2 regions of the Nocardia sp. GP40 genome follow, and region 1 is predicted to be linked to the other one. Evidence: riboswitches for the same ligand, from Rfam matches in the RefSeq annotation. Region 1 holds a riboswitch; the other holds the start of a gene.

Region 1 (4,184 bases):
CTGTGGTCGGCACCGTAGACAAGGCATCCGGCTGGCGGGCACTCGGCGCGCCGGCGCTGGTCGGGGGTGTCGGGTTTGCGGCGGCGGTGCTGGTGCATTTCCACGATCCGCATGTGCAGGGTTCCTACGGGGTCTGCCCGTTCTATGCGTTGACCGGGTGGTGGTGTCCGGGGTGCGGGGGGCTGCGGGCGATGCACAATCTGACCGAGGGCCGGATCCTGGACGCGGTGCACAGCAATGTCTTTCTGCTGCCGCTGATCCTGGGATTCACGCTGTGGTGGGGCGATTGGATGGTGCGCCGCTGGCGTGGTCGTCCGGGACGTTCGTTCACGATGAGCCGCACCACGCTGGCGATCGTGCTGACGCTGCTCGCGGCGTTCACGGTGCTGCGCAACACCCCCTGGGGCGCCTGGCTGGCGCCGGTCTAGGACGACGGCGTATTTGCTGCAGTGGGATCCGGCCGCACGGTCCGGCATGCTGGGACTATGGCCGATTCCCTGAAGGCTCGAATCCGCGAGAAGCTGCTGCGCCAGCTGACCGAGGACGGCACCCCGGATCCCGAGTGGGACGATCCCCGGCAGATCGCGGTCGAGTCCGATCTCGAGGCGCTCGACGCGGTCACCGAGGACGATCCGCTCGTGGAGGAACTGGCCGCCCGGTATCTCGTGCCGTAACAGGCTCGGGCACTTCGGAACTCGCGGTCGAGTCCGATCTCGAGGCGCTCGACGCGCTCACCGAGGACGACCCGCAGGTCGAGGAGCTGGCGGCCAGGTGCCTCGTGCCGCGCCCACCGGAGCTCACCGCCGATCCGCCGGGCGCGGCGAGCATCGCAATCGTGACCGGAACCCGCCGCGGATCGCGCCTGTTCCGCCCCGGCGCGGCGAGCATGCGCAATCGGGACCGGAACCCCGCGGACCGCGCCAATTCCGCCGCTGGCAGGCGGTCAGAAGGTGCAGGGCGCCGCGCCTGCCGCGGCCGCAGCGGCCAGGCCCGGGCGGGTCTCCGGTACCGGGTTCCACTGGCCCTCGGTGTAGGCGTAATTCCAGGCGGGGCCCTGCTCGACCAGGGTCGCGACGGCCTCGATCAGGCGGTCCACGTCCGCGGCGGAGGTGCCCAGGCCGATGCTGGCTCGGAGCGCGCCGTCGACTCCGAGGCGGGCCAGCAGCGGGTGTGCGCAGAAGCGGCCGTCGCGCACACCGATCCCGTGCTCGGCCGACAGATGCGCCGCGACGCGTCCGGGCTCGAATCCGTCGAGGGTGAACGCGACGATGCCGACGCTGTCCTCGCTGTCGGGCCAGATGCGCAGGAAGTTCACTCCCGCAATGGCATTCAGGCCGGCGCGTAGCCGATCGGCCAGCGCGCGCTCGTGTTCGACGGCGGTGCGCTCCTCGATCGCGCCGAGTGCGTCGCAGGCCGCGGCCAGGGCGGCGACTCCCAGCACGTTCGGCGATCCGGCCTCGTGACGCTGCGGCGCGGGCGCCCATTCGGCGCCGGTCGTGGTCACCTCGCGCACCGCTCCGCCCCCGGCCAGATACGGGTCGGCGGCATCGAGCCAGTCGCGCCGGCCCACCAGCACGCCCGCGCCGAACGGCGCGTACAGCTTGTGGCCGGAAAATGCGAGATAGTCGATTCCGGTGGCGCACAGGTCGATTCGGCGATGCGGCGCCAGCTGCGCGGCGTCGACCAGGATCCGTGCGCCGCACTGGTGCGCGATATCGGCCAGCCGACGCAGCGGCAGCACCTCGCCGGTCACGTTCGAGGCGCCGGTAACGGCAAGCAGCGCAGCGGGTTTGGTGCACAGCTCGGCGACGACCCGGCGAATGGTCTCCACGACGGTGTCCGCGGCCGGGACGACGCGGCGGCCGTGCCGGGTCCAGGGCAGGAAGTTGGCGTGATGTTCGATGTCGAGCACCACGGTGTCGCCGGGCACGCAGGAGGCCAGCAGGTTCAGCGAATCGGTGGTGTTGCGGGTGAAGACGACCACCTGGTCGTCGGCGCAGTGCAGAAAGCGGGCCACCGCGGTGCGGGAATTCTCGTAGCAGTCGGTGGAGATGCGCGAGGCGTATCCGGCGCCGCGGTGCACGCTGGCGTAGTACGGCAGCAGCTCGCTCACCCGGTCGGCGACCTGGGCCAGGGCCGGCGCGCTGGCGGCGTAGTCGAAGTTGGCATATTCGCGAGTTCCGCCCTGTACCAAGGGAACTTGCAGATCGCATCCGGAAACGCGGGCGATCGGGGCACAGCTGGACGTGAGTACAGCAGTCATCACACAAATCCCTTCGGGACCAAGGGGACCCCGGGAAAGGTGAACGGAGTCCGCGCTTGCCGTGCCCGGTCGGGCTACGGCCCGGTCGTCACCCGGAGCACCCCGCCGCGGAGGAGGGTTGCCGACCAGCTAGCCGGGGCTTGACGCTGGTACTCATGACCTGTCCCGAGACTGGCAGACGCCGCCCGCCGTTGTCAACTCCCGGCCGCGTCATATTCCCTTGCCATCCGCCATGAACTGCGGTTACGTAGTCCGGTGAGTCCTTCCCTGCTACTCGGCTTCGTCGGCCTGTGCCTGTTGCTGGCCATCACCCCGGGGCCCGATACGTTCCTGGTCCTGCGCTACGCCATGGCCGGACGACGACCGGCGATCGCGGCGTCGCTCGGGTCGGCGCTGGGCGGCATCGCCTGGGCGGTTGTGGTCGCCGCCGGGGTCGCCACGCTGTTGGAGCAGTCCGCGACGGCCTACCGAATTCTCAAGGTGATCGGAGGAATCTACCTGCTGTACTTGGGAATTCGGACATTGCGCGAGCATCGCCGGACGAGGGCAGGGAAAACAGAAGAGCTGCTTACCGATTCGGCGCTTGAGCCGGCCCTCGAGGCGATTTCCGCGCGCGGAACCGCTTCTGCGCGTTCGGCATTCACCGCAGGGCTGGTCTCCTGCCTCTTCAATCCGAAGGTGGGCCTGTTCTATCTCGCCGTGCTCCCGCAGTTCCTGACCCACGTCACCTTCACCGGCACGCTGACCCTCGGTGCGATCGAATCGAGCATCGCCGCAACGGAAATGGTGATCGTGGCCCTGGCCGCCGCCGGCGCGGTGGCCCTGCTGCGGCGCCCACGCGTACGAGATCGGCTGGAGCAGATCAGCGCCGGGATACTGGCGGCACTCGGTATCGGGACCATCGCGTCCGCCGGGTGAATCACTCCAGTCCGCGGGGGCGGTGATAGGACCCGTTGTAGTACAGCAGCGGCGTCGCGATGGGCGCGTCGTCGGTGTTGTCGTGCACGCGGGTGACCAGGCCGATGACCAGGGTGTGATCGCCGATCGGGAGCAGCTGGTGCACCGACGCGCGCACCCAGAGCGGGGTGCTGTGCAGCACCGGCTCGCCGGTCTCCAGCGTCGTCCACAGCGCGGAGTCGCTGAACCGTTCCTCCGCGCTGCGCGAAAACCGTTGTGCCAGATGCAGTTGGTGCTCGCCCAGGAAGTGCACGACCAGCGACCGGGCGGACAGCATGGCCTCGATGCTCGACGAGGTCTCGGCGATATTGAACGAGATCAGCGGGGGCTCGGCCGAGAGTGAGGCGAACGAGGTGGCCGTGAATCCGATGGGCCGGCCGTCCTGCTCGAGCGTGACGATCGTCACCCCGGCGGGGTAGTGCCGCATGGCGGCGCGGAACTCCGCCGCGGTGATACCGCTCAGATCTAGCTCACTCACAGTCCCAACCTACGTCGCGGGCCCGGCGGGTATTCCGGCATATGCCACTCACCGATCAGTCCACGTCGATCGCCAGGCCCGCGGTGATCCGCACGAGCTCGGAAAACGAGGTCCGGAACAAAGTATTGGGATGCCCACCGGCCGCCCACAGCTCGCGGTGGCGCGAGAGCGCGTTGTCCACATACGTCGACAGGTTGGTCGGATGCCCGACGGGCGCGACCCCGCCGATCGGCTGCCCGGTGACCGCGCGCACGACCTCGGCCGGGGCGCGGGTGAGCGTACCCTGCAGCCGCTCGCCGGTGCGCTCCAGGTCGACCTGGTGCTCACCGGACACCAGCAGCAACACCGGATCCTCGTCGAGCAGGAACAGCAGCGACTTGGTGATCGCACCCACCTCGACCCCGAGCGCCTGCGCGGCCTGCGCGGCGGTGTGGGTGGGCTCGTCCTGAGTGACGATCACGCCGTGGTGACCGCGGGCGATGAGAG
Region 2 (4,184 bases), on a different contig from region 1:
GCTCGCTGGCGCGCAGCATGTCCTCGCGCTCGACGACCTTGACGCGCTCGCGGCCCTGCGGCTCGCCCAGGGCGCGCTCGTGGGCGTCGAGGCGGTACCAGCCGGCCCACGTGGTGAACGGAATTCCCTTGTCCTCCAGGAACTTCGTTACCGCGTCGAGCTCGGGCTCGGCCGCGGGGGTGAACGCGGCGGCGTCGTCGAGCAGGCAGGCGATGGTTTCGTTGGCGTCGCCCTTGGTGTGGCCGATCAGGCCGACCGGGCCGCGCTTGATCCAGCCGGTGACGTAGGTGGCGGGCAGATAGCGCGCGGCACCGTCGGCATCCTCGTCGATCAGCACCCGCCCGGCCTCGTTGGGCACGGTGCCGGCCTGGTCGTCGAAGGGCAGCTGGGGGATGTTCTGTGACAGGTAGCCCACGGCCCGGTAGACGGCCTGAACATCCCAGTCGCGGAACTCGCCCGTGCCCTTGACGTTGCCGGTGCCGTCGAGCTGGGTGCGTTCGGTGCGCAGGCCCACGACCTTGCCGTCCTCACCGACGATCTCGGCCGGGTTCTCGAAGAAGTGCAGGTACAGCTTGTGCGGGCGGTTGCCGACGTCGCGGATGGCCCACTGCTCGATGGTGTTGCAGACCATGTCGACCTGCTTGGAGTGGCGGCGCGCGGCCTCGGAGCCCTCGTCGTAGTCGATGTCCTCGGGATCGACGATGACCTCGATATTGGGCGAGTGGTCGAGCTCGCGCAGCTCGAGCGGGGTGAACTTGGCCTGGGCGGGACCGCGGCGGCCGAACACGTGCACCTCGAGCGCCTTGTTGGCCTCGAGGCCCTCGTAGACGTTCGGCGGGATCTCCGTCGGCAGCAACTCGTCACCGGTCTTGGCCAGCACGCGGGCCACGTCCAGGGCGACGTTGCCGACGCCCAGCACGGCGACCTTCTCGGCCTCGAGGGGCCAGGTGCGGGGAACGTCCGGGTGGCCGTCGTACCAGGAGACGAAGTCGGCGGCACCGTAGCTGCCGTCCAGGTCGATGCCCGGGACGCCGAGCGCGCGGTCGGCGTTGGCGCCGGTGGAGAAGATCACCGCGTCGTAGAAGCGGTGCAGATCGGCCAGGGTGATGTCGGTGCCGTAGTCGATATTGCCCAGCAGGCGCACCTGGGGCTTGTCCAGAACCTTGTGCAGCGCGGTGATGATGCCCTTGATCCGCGGGTGGTCGGGCGCCACGCCGTAGCGGATCAGCCCGAACGGCGCGGGCATGCGCTCGTACAGATCGATGGAGACCTCGGCATCGGACTTCATCAGCGCGTCGGCGGCGTAGATACCGGCCGGTCCGGCGCCCACGATCGCGATGCGCAGTGGGCGGGTTCCTGCACTTGTTTCCGTCATTCTGATGCGCACCCTCTGGTCGAGAACTCTGTCGTCACTGTCATTCTTAGCCGTCGCTCTTAGCTTAGGCTAAGTTGACGCTGGGTCCGGGATACACCCGACGATCCTTCATACCGTTCGATGCTGCAACGTTGCCGCTCGGGGGGATTCGGTTCGTCCCGGCCGGGACCGGGCTCGGCGGTGATTCTATCGGTGTCGGCTATGGCCGGTTGTCGCGGCATCGCGCGAACGAGCCGGGGTCCGTTCTCCGGGCCCGCCCGCCACCAGGGATGATCGGTGCATGAGTGACGCGGAGACCACCGGCGAGCCGACCCCGATCGACCAGGGGGAGCCGGTCCGCTCGCTGGTGCCGTTCCTGGCCGCCGCGGTGCTCGCGGTGCTGGTCATCGTGGGTATCGTGATCGCCGCGCTGCTGCACCCCGCTGAGAAGAATCTCACAGATGCCGATCGCATCGCGAACGCGGTGCATGCCTTCGTCGACGCACAGCGCGGCACCGATGCGGCGAAGCGGGCCGGGACCGAGTGCCCCGGATTCGAGCAGGCGCGTTCGCCGCTGGGTCCCGATGCGGCCGGAAAGGACATCGCGATCGATGGCCTGAAGGATCCCCACGTCGACGGCAACCGCGCGACGGTGACCGTGAGCAGCAAGGTCGACGGGAAATCGGCCACCTCGGTCTGGAATCTGACCCGGCCGCAGGGCACCTGGCTCGTCTGCGATCGGCCGTGAACGAGGGTTTGACAGGTGGCCCCATGGCCAGGCAATCTCGATCGAAGGTCATGAGTGCCAGCGATAGGCCCCGGCTCGCTGGCCGGCAACCCTCCTCCGCGGTGGGGTGCTCCGGGTGACGACCTGGCACGCGCCCAGCTCCGGGTGCGGCAAGTGCGGATTCGCGAGGAGGTTCTGTGACTTACGCAGGTGACATCACGCCCCAGCAGGCGTGGGATTTGTTGTGCGACAACCCCGATGCGGTGTTGGTGGATGTGCGCACCGAGGCCGAGTGGCGGTTCGTCGGCGTGCCCGACACCAGCGCCATCGACCGGCCCACGGCGCTGATCGAATGGGTCGACGGCACCGGCGCACCCAACGGCGAATTCACCGACCAGCTGAAGCAGGCGCTGGCCGGGCGCGCGGCGGACAGCGACGCGCCGGTGATTTTCCTGTGCCGGTCCGGGCAGCGCTCCATCGGCGCGGCGATCGCCTCGACCGCGGCCGGATACGCCCCCTCCTACAACGTGCTCGAGGGCTTCGAGGGCCCGCTCGACGCGAACGGGCATCGCGGCGGCGCCGGCTGGCGCGCCCTGGGGCTGGCCTGGAGGCAGTCGTGATCACCGGTGGTGCGTTCGACAAGCCGCTGCCCGAGGGCGTGGGCCCGGCGACCCAGGCTGTGCGCGGCGGGCTGCGGCGGTCCGGATTCGAGGAGAACGCCGAGGCGCTGTACCTGACCTCCGGCTTCGTCTACGCCAGCGCGGAGGCGGCCGAGGCGTCGTTCACCGGCGAGATCGAGCACTTCGTGTACTCGCGCTACGGCAATCCGACCGTGGCCATGTTCGAGGAGCGGATGCGCCTGATCGAGGGCGCCGAGGCGTGTTTCGCGACCGCGAGCGGCATGTCCGCGGTCTTCACCGCCCTCGCCGCGCTGCTGGGCAACGGCGATCGGCTGGTCGCCGCGCGCAGCCTGTTCGGTTCGTGCTTCGTGGTGTGCAACGAGATCCTGCCGCGCTGGGGCGTGGAAACGGTCTTCGTCGACGGCGAGGATCTGTCCCAGTGGGAGGCGGCGCTGTCGAAGCCGACCCAGGCGGTCTTCTTCGAGACCCCGTCGAACCCGATGCAGACCCTGGTGGACGTGCGCCGGGTGTGCGAGCTGGCCCACGCCGCCGGCGCGAAGGTGGTGCTGGACAACGTCTTCGCCACGCCGCTGCTGCAGCGCAGCCTGAATCTGGGCGCGGATGTCGTGGTGTATTCGGGCACCAAGCACATCGACGGCCAGGGCCGGGTGCTGGGCGGGGCGATCCTGGGCTCGCAGGAGTACATCGACGGCCCGGTGAAGAACCTGATGCGGCACACCGGCCCGGCGCTGAGCCCCTTCAATGCGTGGACGCTGCTCAAGGGCCTGGAGACGATGCCGCTGCGGGTGCGGCACTCGGTGCAGTCCGCGCTGAAGATCGCCGAATTCCTGGAGCAGCAGCCCGCGGTGGCGTGGGTGAAATACCCCTTCCTGCCCTCGCATCCGCAGTACGAGCTGGCCCGGCAGCAGATGGACGGCGGCGGCACCGTCATCACCTTCGAGCTGGCCTCGGGGCCGGAGGAGGGGAAGAAGCGCGCCTTCGAGGTGCTGAACCGGCTGCGCATCATCGACATCTCCAACAACCTGGGCGATGCGAAGACGCTGATCACCCACCCGGCCACCACCACGCACCGCGCGATGGGGCCGGAAGGCCGTGCGGCCGTGGGTATCACCGACGGCGTGCTGCGCATATCGATCGGCCTGGAGGACGTGCAGGACCTGCTGAACGATCTGGATCAGGCGCTCGGCTGAGGCATTCCGACGATTCACAACCCTTGTCGCCGAACGGTTTCGGCGATGAGGGTTGTTTCGTCTCCGCGTCTGCATCGCCGGCCTCGCGGTTCCGGCGATGAATTTGTGCCCGCTGTTCCGTCCTACCTGCGTCCGGTGAATGTGCGGGCCGACGAGGTGGGAAGGATCCTCACATGCGGATCAGGGCGCGCTTGTGCATGAGTGCCGACGGCTACATCACGACGCCGAACGGGTGGCCTCCCCAAGTGGTGGATCCGGTGCACGGCCACGGC

Evidence for each region. A riboswitch is a leader RNA that binds a small molecule or an ion and turns the genes downstream of it on or off. The one in region 1 is predicted to bind S-adenosylmethionine.
Region 2: it holds a riboswitch for S-adenosylmethionine, as region 1 does, so the genes downstream of both, ABH933_RS08775 (rhodanese-like domain-containing protein) here and ABH933_RS36295 (aminotransferase class V-fold PLP-dependent enzyme) in region 1, are expected to answer to the same signal.

Annotation. Positions count from the first base shown of each region.
Region 1 is NZ_JBNPVW010000016.1:18,279-22,462, forward strand. Features, by position in the region: gene ABH933_RS36285 (DUF2752 domain-containing protein) at 1-428, shown strand, start outside; gene ABH933_RS36290 (hypothetical protein) at 486-674, shown strand; gene ABH933_RS36295 (aminotransferase class V-fold PLP-dependent enzyme) at 944-2,263, opposite strand; SAM riboswitch class IV at 2,311-2,424, opposite strand; gene ABH933_RS36300 (LysE family translocator) at 2,519-3,181, shown strand; gene ABH933_RS36305 (flavin reductase family protein) at 3,183-3,647, opposite strand; gene ABH933_RS36310 (YbaK/EbsC family protein) at 3,754-4,184, opposite strand, start outside.
Region 2 is NZ_JBNPVW010000002.1:902,326-906,509, forward strand. Features, by position in the region: gene ABH933_RS08765 (FAD-dependent oxidoreductase) at 1-1,375, opposite strand, end outside; gene ABH933_RS08770 (hypothetical protein) at 1,656-2,102, shown strand; SAM riboswitch class IV at 2,149-2,264, shown strand; gene ABH933_RS08775 (rhodanese-like domain-containing protein) at 2,279-2,701, shown strand; gene ABH933_RS08780 (O-succinylhomoserine sulfhydrylase) at 2,698-3,912, shown strand; gene ABH933_RS08785 (dihydrofolate reductase family protein) at 4,086-4,184, shown strand, end outside.